One region of the Pseudomonas sp. Z4-7 genome, then DNA from elsewhere that is predicted to be linked to it. Evidence: predicted binding sites of a transcription regulator. Region 1 holds the regulator's gene; each other region holds the start of a gene.
What was found. The regulator FliA, encoded in region 1, starts transcription of late flagellar genes. The targets are predictions, from matches to a motif close to CTAAAGTTTNNNNNNNNNNNGCCGNTAA.

Region 1 (2,200 bases):
ATGGTTCACCTGACGCCGGCGCAGCACGCCGGCCTGATCCAGGCTTTCAGCGACATCGGCGACAACCTCGATGTGCTGGTGATCGACACGGCCGCCGGTATCGGTGACTCGGTGGTCAGTTTTGTCCGCGCCGCCCAGGAAGTCCTGCTGGTGGTTTGCGACGAACCGACCTCCATCACCGATGCCTACGCCCTGATCAAACTGCTTAACCGCGACTATGGCATGAACCGATTCCGCGTCCTGGCCAACATGGCCCAGAGCCCGCAGGAAGGACGCAACCTGTTCGCCAAGTTGACGAAGGTCACGGATCGCTTCCTGGACGTCGCCCTACAATATGTCGGCGCAGTGCCTTACGACGAAAGCGTACGCAAGGCTGTCCAGAAGCAACGTGCCGTCTATGAAGCTTTTCCACGTTCCAAATGCGCGCTGGCGTTCAAGGCTATCGCCCAGAAGGTCGATACCTGGCCGCTGCCGGCCAACCCTCGCGGGCATCTGGAATTTTTCGTCGAGCGTCTCGTGCAACAAACGGCAGGGCCCGTGTTATGACAGCCAGCGGTTACAACCATCTCTACAAAAAATCGGCACGGGACGCCCAGTACGAACTGATCGAGCGTTATGCGCCGTTGGTCAAGCGCATCGCCTATCACTTGCTGGCACGCTTGCCGGCCAGCGTCCAGGTCGAAGACTTGATCCAGGCGGGCATGATCGGCCTGCTCGAAGTGTCGAACAAATACGACGCGAGCAAGGGCGCCAGTTTCGAAACGTATGCCGGTATCCGGATTCGCGGAGCGATGCTCGATGAAGTCCGCAAGGGCGACTGGGCGCCGCGTTCGGTGCACCGCAATACCCGTATGGTCAGTGACGCAATCCGCGCGATTGAAGCTAAAACCGGGCGTGACGCTAAAGATCACGAAGTTGCGGCCGAACTCCAGTTGAGTCTCGATGATTATTACGGGATTTTGAACGATACCTTGGGCAGCCGCCTGTTCAGTTTCGACGACCTTTTGCAGGACGGCGAGCACGAAGGGCTGCACGAGGACAATGCGAGTGCTCACATGGAGCCGTCGCGTGACCTGGAAGACGAACGTTTCCAGAGCGCGCTGGCGGATGCGATTGCCAATTTGCCGGAGCGTGAGCGACTGGTCTTGGCGCTGTACTACGACGAAGAGCTGAACCTCAAGGAAATCGGTGAGGTCCTGGGGGTCAGCGAATCGCGGGTCAGCCAGTTACACAGCCAGTGCGCGGCCCGCTTGCGGGGGCGTTTGGGGGAGTGGCGAGCGCGCTGACAGGCAGTGTGGGGACGCTGCGAGCGGGGCTGGCATGGCATGTGCCGGGCCAGTCTCCATCCGTGGGACTCCATACCGTTGTCGAGTGTTGTGCCGGATTGATTGAAATGGCGCGTCCAGGTGCTGGGCGCGTTTAAGACTGCTTGGAGGTCGAATTGGACAAGAACATGAAAATCCTCATCGTTGATGACTTCTCAACGATGCGGCGGATCATAAAAAACCTGTTGCGTGACCTCGGGTTCACCAACACGGTCGAGGCTGACGATGGCACCACTGCCATTCCAGTCCTCAACAGCGGGAGCATCGACTTTCTGGTGACTGACTGGAACATGCCCGGCATGACCGGTATCGACTTGCTGCGCCACGTGCGCGCCGATGAAAAACTCAAGCACCTGCCGGTGCTGATGGTCACCGCCGAAGCCAAGCGCGAGCAGATCATCGAAGCGGCCCAGGCCGGTGTAAACGGCTATGTGGTCAAACCCTTCACGGCCCAGGCGTTGAAAGAGAAGATCGAAAAAATCTTCGAACGCATCGGTTAACGGCGCCACGGGGGAGCTATGGACAACGAATCTTCAATGGGCGATTTCGAATCGACCCTGAAAAAACATGCCCGCGAACTGGTCGACAGCCTTGAAAAGGGCCGCTTCGGTGACGCGGTTCAAATGATTCATGAGCTCAACCAGACCCGTGACCGCGGGCTGTACCAGGAAGTCGGCAAGCTCACCCGTGAACTGCACAGCGCGATCGTCAATTTCCAGATCGATCCGAACATGCCACAGGCCGAGGAAGTCTCGCAGATCACCGACGCCACCGAGCGCCTGGGGTATGTGGTCAAGCTGACCGAAGCCGCGGCCAACCGCACCATGGACCTGGTGGAAAGCGCTACTCCGCTGGTCAACGGCCTGAGCGAGGAA
Region 2 (2,200 bases), 850 kb from region 1:
ACTGCATCAGCACCAACAGGATCACCAGCGGAATCTGCAGCAGGCTCAGCGTGCTCAACACGTCGTCACGCTGGGCGGTGATCAGGCGGGTCGGCAGGGCAGTGGCGAGGAACCATGGGGAGCCTTCGATGGGGCGCATGAAAAACGTGCTGGCCTCACCCTTGTTGTCGAACTCGAGCCGTTGCAACGGCTGGTCACGGTTGGCCAGGCCGGCCTTGACCTGGGCGGCGAACGGCGAGGTAGCCGCCAGCTCGCTGATGTTCTTCAGCACGATCGGCCCGCTGATACGCGAGCTGTTGCTGATGATCTTGCCGTCGGCTTCGACGATCAACATCTCGGCGCTCAGTTCCGCTTCCTTGCGCGCGATCAGATCGTTGAAAAAGCCCAAGGTCACGTCAACGGTGGAAACGCCGTAAGGCGCGCCGTTCTTCTGGATCGCCATGGCGCAGTTGGTCCGAGGCTCGGCGCTGGCGTCGTCCTTGTAGGCAGCGGCCCAGGCGCATTTGCCGGGAGGGGTGGCCATGCCGCCCTTGTGCCACGGCTGTTCGAAATAGTTCGGCGCAGCGTCGCTGTTCCAGAAGGTGTTGACCGCCAGTTTGCCGGATGCGTCGCGGTGCCAGAACGTGCTGAACTTGCTGCGACCCTCGGCGCGCTGGTTGGGCAGTGGCCAGATCCCGCCGCCGAACACCTTCAATTCGCCGTATTGATCCACCAGGCCAGGCAATACCTTGTCGATGGCGTCGCTGTCGAGCAGCGGGATGGTCTGGGTGATGCTCCGCTGCTGCGCCTGCACCTTGTTCAGCTCGCCCTGGATCTGTTCCGCGACCTCTTCAATGCGGTTCAGCGCCACTTGCTCCTCGGTCTGGCGCAGCTTTGGCGCGACCAGATAGCTGATACCGACCACCGTCAGGATGGACAGCACCAGGATGAACAGAACCAGGAACAGCGTATAGCGGGCTTGAATGGTGCGGAATGCGGGCATGTAGAGATTCCTTGCACGATGGCGGCTTTCTAGAGACAAGTGGAACGGACGTACTTGTCTTTATCGGCCTATCGCCAGCGGTCTTGAACTCCATGGCGCACATTGTTGGTTCAGGACCTGTCGTAACTGCGCCAAAAACGCTCCGACGGCTGTACCATGGGCATCCGTTTGCGGCCTCGTCATCGCACCGGGCACGAGCCTGGCAGGCGCGCGGAAACAGCACGAATATATTCAGGAAATTGGCAAATGACTCATTCGCAACGTTTGAAATACTCGATCCTGGTGGTCCTCGTTGTCCTGGCAATCATGCTCGGGCTGTCATGGATGCAAGGTAAAGGCATGATCAGCGAGCAGCTGTTTCAATACATTGCTATTGCCGTGGCGGTCATCGTGGTGGTGATCAACGGGGTGATGAGGCGCAAGGTCAAGCCTTGAGTCCCGGCTACTGCTTGGCGTTGAGCACGGCCACCGCACTCGGGTGCAAGCTGTAGCTTTTATCCGGATGGAGGCTTACGACCCCCTCGCTGCACAGGCGCTTGAGCACCTCGCGCACACTGAGGAAGGACAACGGAATGTCCAGCCCCAGCAACTGGCTATGCACACCCCGCACCCCCAGTTGCCGATTCTCTTCGGCGGCCTTGACCAGCGCATCGATCACCTTCAGGCGGATCAGGCTTGTTCGCAGCCCGTAGCTCTTGAGCAGGCGCCTGATGTGGTCATTGCCGCCGCGTTCCGTTGGTTTGGCGAAGACGTTGTTGGTGGTGCTCATTGACATACGTGCCGATCCTGGCTTGCCCTCCATGGGCATTGGTGCGTTATGCATGTAAAGACTCCTTAACAGCCTGATCAGAAAAGGTCATGAAATGCTCTCCTCTATAAGACGAACGAGGAGGGCCAATCATGAAGGCGGCGATGTGAAAAAAATGCCTGGAAATCAGCAAAGCCCCGCAGTCAGGCGGTTGTCCGCGGTTAAATTTTTTTCATCCGGTTCGTTCCCAAGGGAGGCGTATTGGTTTTTGATCAGGAGTGAGCGTGAGAATGTCCGGGCAGTTATCGAGGTTTTGCCTTGCGGGTGCGTTGCTGGGGATGGCCCTGGGTGTCAGTACCGTTGTCAGCGCGCGAGGAGAGGTGGAGCAGGCCACCGCCGAGATTCGCCGCACCAGTTTTGGCGTGCCGCACATACGCGCCCAGGATGAGCGTGGATTGGGCTACGGCATC
Region 3 (2,200 bases), 2.2 Mb from region 1:
CCGCAGCGCCGTCGGCGACAGCTTGCGGGTCGGCCGTATCGGCGGCCTGATGGGCACCGCCCAGGTGTTGCGCCTGGAAGCTCGCGAAGCCGAACTGCAAGTGACCCTCGACCAGCCGCCGCCGGCCAAGTTGCCGCTGACCCTGGTGCTGGCATTGCCGCGTCCGAAGATGCTCCGGCGGGTGTTCCAGACCGTCGCCACCATGGGCGTGCCGCGCGTGGTGCTGGTAAATAGTTATCGTGTGGAAAAAAGCTTCTGGCAGACGCCCTTCCTGGAACCCGAGGCGATTCGCGAACAACTGATTCTTGGCCTGGAGCAGGCCCGGGACAGCGTGCTGCCGGAAATCATCATTGAAAAACGCTTCAAGCCCTTCGTCGAAGATCGCCTGCCCGCCATCGTCGAAGGCACCCTCGGGCTGGTCGGCCATCCTGGCAATCACCCGCCCTGCCCGCGTGCGCTGACAGAACCGGTGACCTTGGCCATTGGCCCGGAAGGCGGCTGGATCCCCTACGAAATCGACCTGCTGGGCAAGGCCGGCCTGCAACCGGTGCAGCTTGGCGAACGGATCCTGCGGGTCGAGACCGCCGTCACGGCCCTGCTTGCACGGCTGTTCTAACGACCTGTTTGCTTTCCCGTGGCGAGGGAGCTTGCTCCCGCTCGGCTGCGAAGCAGTCGTAAATTCCTGCCCCCGGGTGGTCGCTTCGCGACCAAGCGGGAGCAAGCTCCCTCGCCACGAAAAAGACCCGCCGCGTCTATTTTCTACAGCTCCTGCCAAAGCCGCCGATACAGTCCCCATAAAACCAATTCAACGCTCCAAGGGAGTATCAGCATGTTCCGGTGGCTTGCCCAGGGTCTGGGAAACGTAAGCGTTAATCGCAAACTTGGCTTCGGCTTCGGCCTGGTGCTGTTCCTCACCTTGATGATCGCGTTCACCGGCTGGTCCGGCCTGGGCAATGTCATCAGCCGGGGTGACAAGCTGGGGGTCATTGCCAGCCTGAACGACCTGAGCAAGGACCTGGACCTCGCCAGCATCGACTACAACACCACGCGTGGCGAAAAAGGCCCGCAACAGGTCAACGACCTGCTCGGCAAGCTCGAAGCCGGGTTGAAGACAGCTCGCGAGATGATCGAACAGCCTGACGACGTGGCGTTGATCGACAAGCAACTGGCCGCCGTCGCCGAATACAAAAGCGCCTTCGCCCAGATGACCAGCGCCACCGTCAGCCGCGAAGATGCCCGCGGCAAGCTGGGCGCCAGTGCCGATAACACCGTAGCCCGCGTCGCCGAAGTGGAAAAAGCGCTGCTGCAGGGCGCCGACATCACCCAGTTCAACAGCGTGGTGACCTTGAGCAAGGCGATTCAACAGGCACGCTATCAGGTTCGCGGTTACACCTACAGCGGCAAAAGCGAGGCCCAACAGCCGGCCATCGATGCAATTACCGATGTCCTGAAACTGCTGGCACGCTTGCCAGCCCAGTTGCCTGAGGAACACGCCGACAGGCTCCAGCAGGCCAGCGACTCGATGAACATCTACCGGGCGGCAGTCAGCCAGTTCCGTGACTCCCAACTTGATAACGGTGCCGCTCTGCAGCGTATGAGCGAGCAAGGCCAGGTCCTGATCGACTCCAGCCAGAAGCTCACCGCGTCCCAGACGGCCGTGCGCGACCACGACACCGCTCAGGCCAAGACCGTTCTGATCGCAGCCGCCGCACTGGCGCTGCTGTTCGGTGTGATCGCCGCCTTGCTCATCACCCGGCAGATCGTCGGCCCGCTGGATGAGACCCTGAAGGTGGCAGAACGCGTCGCCGCGGGCGATCTTACCCACAACCTGACGTCCGAACGCCGTGACGAACTCGGTCAATTGCAACGCGCCATGCAACGCATGACCGTTGGCTTGCGGCAGTTGATCGGCGGCATCGGTGAAGGCGTTACCCAGATCGCCAGCGCTGCTGAACAACTCTCGGCGGTGACCGAACAGACCAGCGCCGGGGTCAACAGCCAAAAGATCGAGACCGATCAGGTCGCCACCGCCATGCACGAAATGACCGCCACCGTGCAGGAAGTGGCGCGCAACGCCGAGGAAGCCTCCGAAGCCGCCGTCGCCGCCGACCAACAGGCCCGCGAAGGTGACAAGGTCGTCGGCGAAGCCATCGCCCAGATCGAGCGCCTGGCGCGAGAAGTGGGCAACTCTACCGCCGCC
Region 4 (2,200 bases), 1.3 Mb from region 1:
GTAATCCCGGTTGGCTTGCAGGTAGGCCTTCAATGCCTCAAGCCACGGACCCGCTTCGCTGTAGGCGGCACGAGTCGCCTCCAGGCCCAGGGCATTGACGCTGTCGACCATGCCCGCCCTGGCGCTGTTGACCCGCTCGCGCAGCCTGGCGTTCTGGATGATCGCAAAGGAGGTTTTCAGCCCCGCGATGTTGTAGGCCTTGCTGGCCGACATCAGCGTGATGGTGCGCTCGGCAATCTCCGCACCGAGGCTGGCGGTGGGGATGTGCACGCGGCCATCGAAGCACAGTTCGGCATGGATCTCGTCGGAAATGATCCAGGCGTCCTGCTGGACACAAATGTCCGCCACGGCCTTGAGTTCATCGCGCCCGAACACCTTGCCCAGCGGGTTGTGTGGATTGCTCAGCAGCAGCGCGCCGCCGCCCTGCAAGGCGTCGCGCAATGCGCCCAGGGGCGTGTGGAACTCTCCGTCGAGCGGGGTGAAGGGCAGCTCCACCTTGTTCAGGTTCCAATGGCCCGGCGCATGACGCAGCGGCGGGTAGTTGGGCACCTGCACCACAACGTTCTGCTGCGGCTCGACCAACGCATGCAAAGCCATGTTGAAACCTGGCTCGACCCCCGGCAGGAACAGGATCTGCTGGGGCTCGACGCGCCAGCCATACTTGCTCCAGAGATCGGCGACGATGGCGGCGCGCAGGCTGTCCTGGGCCACGCTGTAGCCCAGCATCGGATGCTCAAGGCGCTTGTGCAGCGCATCGATCACCATTGGCGGGGCGGCAAAATCCATGTCGGCCACCCACATCGGCAATACCTCGGCCGGGTAACGGCTCCATTTGGTGCTGCCGGTGCCTTGGCGTTCGAACACCTGGTCGAAATCGAAAGTCATGGTGGTTCCATCAGTCAGGGATACAGAATCGGGCCATCATAAAGCAAAGAGGCTGTACAAAAAGATTGGTAGCTAATTGCCATTAGTTTGCTGCAATGCGCTACAGTTTCGTCCCGAGACGTCGATACGCCGCCGACGGACGCCCCGTTCATGACAAGGACAGCCCGATGAAATCGCCCCTGCGCTTTAACGATCACTACCGCAAAGCCGATCGCATCATGCTCGGGCTGCTCTGGCTCACGCTCCTGTATTCGCTGGGCCTGGCATTTCTCCATTCGACCTTCACCCAGGCGCTGCTGATCGGCGCACCAACGTGCCTGCTGGCGACGCTGCTCTACCGGGGCATCGGCGGCACCCGTGCGATGCGCTGCATCATCGCCATGGCGCTGATGGTCATGGCCGCGCTGCACATCAACCAGACCCGAGGCGTGATCGAGTTCCACTTCGGCATCTTCGTGCTGCTGGCGGTGTTGACGTTCTATCGCGACTGGCTGCCGATCGTCGTGGCCGCCGGTACCATCGCCGTTCACCACGTCGGGTTTCATTGGCTCCAGCATCAGGGCTACCCGGTGTTCGTGATGGATGCCCACGGCGGGTGGACGATGATTTTTGTGCATGCCTTTTATGTTGTCGTCGAAAGCGTGATTCTGATCTACCTGGCGAACCAGAGCCTGGCCGATGCGACGGACAACCAGGACGTGCTCGACAAGGTGCTGGCCGCCGCCGCGCGGTTGAGTCGTGACGCCGACACACAACGCAGCCAGGGCGTGAAAGTCTCATCCGGCGAGCGTTTCGACCATTTCCTCCTGCAAGTGACCAACCTGGTGGACGGTGTGGTGCGCGACACCCGTGACCTGTCGGACCTCGGCCAGGACCTGTCCCAGGTCGGCCAGACCCTGGAAAACGGTGCCCGGCACCAGTTGGACGAAGTGGCGCAGATGAGCGGCGCGATCGGCCAGCTGATGCAGGCCATGGAGAGTATTACCGGCCACGTCGGCCAGACGCTGCAACGCGCTGGGCAGGCCAACGAGCAAGTCAACCGGGGGCGCACCACGGTTGACCAGACCCGGGAAGAAATTCTCGAACTGGCGGGGCGGATCAACCTGACCAATGAAACCGTGCAACTGCTGGCCGAGCAGGCGCAGCAGATCGGCCAGGTGCTGGACGTGATCAACAGCATCGCCGAACAGACCAACCTGCTGGCCCTCAATGCGGCCATCGAGGCGGCCCGGGCCGGCGAGCAGGGGCGTGGGTTCGCCGTGGTGGCCGACGAGGTCCGGACGCTGTCCCAACGGACCTCGACTTCCACCACGGA

Region 2: a site for FliA is predicted at 1,043-1,070, ahead of J3P91_RS15695 (methyl-accepting chemotaxis protein). Genes of this name have one in related genera too.
Region 3: a site for FliA is predicted at 760-787, ahead of J3P91_RS01875 (methyl-accepting chemotaxis protein). Genes of this name have one in related genera too.
Region 4: a site for FliA is predicted at 986-1,013, ahead of J3P91_RS13795 (methyl-accepting chemotaxis protein). Genes of this name have one in related genera too.

The regions. Positions count from the first base shown of each region.
Region 1 covers NZ_CP071642.1:4,348,283-4,350,482, reverse strand. The annotation lists gene fleN (flagellar synthesis regulator FleN) at 1-546, shown strand, start outside; gene fliA (RNA polymerase sigma factor FliA) at 543-1,286, shown strand; gene J3P91_RS19495 (chemotaxis response regulator CheY) at 1,454-1,825, shown strand; gene J3P91_RS19490 (protein phosphatase CheZ) at 1,844-2,200, shown strand, end outside.
Region 2 covers NZ_CP071642.1:3,498,378-3,500,577, reverse strand. The annotation lists gene J3P91_RS15695 (methyl-accepting chemotaxis protein) at 1-982, opposite strand, end outside; gene J3P91_RS15690 (hypothetical protein) at 1,229-1,417, shown strand; gene J3P91_RS15685 (fe2+ zn2+ uptake regulation protein) at 1,425-1,805, opposite strand; gene pvdQ (bifunctional acylase PvdQ) at 2,021-2,200, shown strand, end outside.
Region 3 covers NZ_CP071642.1:433,957-436,156, reverse strand. The annotation lists gene J3P91_RS01880 (16S rRNA (uracil(1498)-N(3))-methyltransferase) at 1-616, shown strand, start outside; gene J3P91_RS01875 (methyl-accepting chemotaxis protein) at 830-2,200, shown strand, end outside.
Region 4 covers NZ_CP071642.1:3,034,799-3,036,998, forward strand. The annotation lists gene J3P91_RS13790 (MalY/PatB family protein) at 1-885, opposite strand, end outside; gene J3P91_RS13795 (methyl-accepting chemotaxis protein) at 1,053-2,200, shown strand, end outside.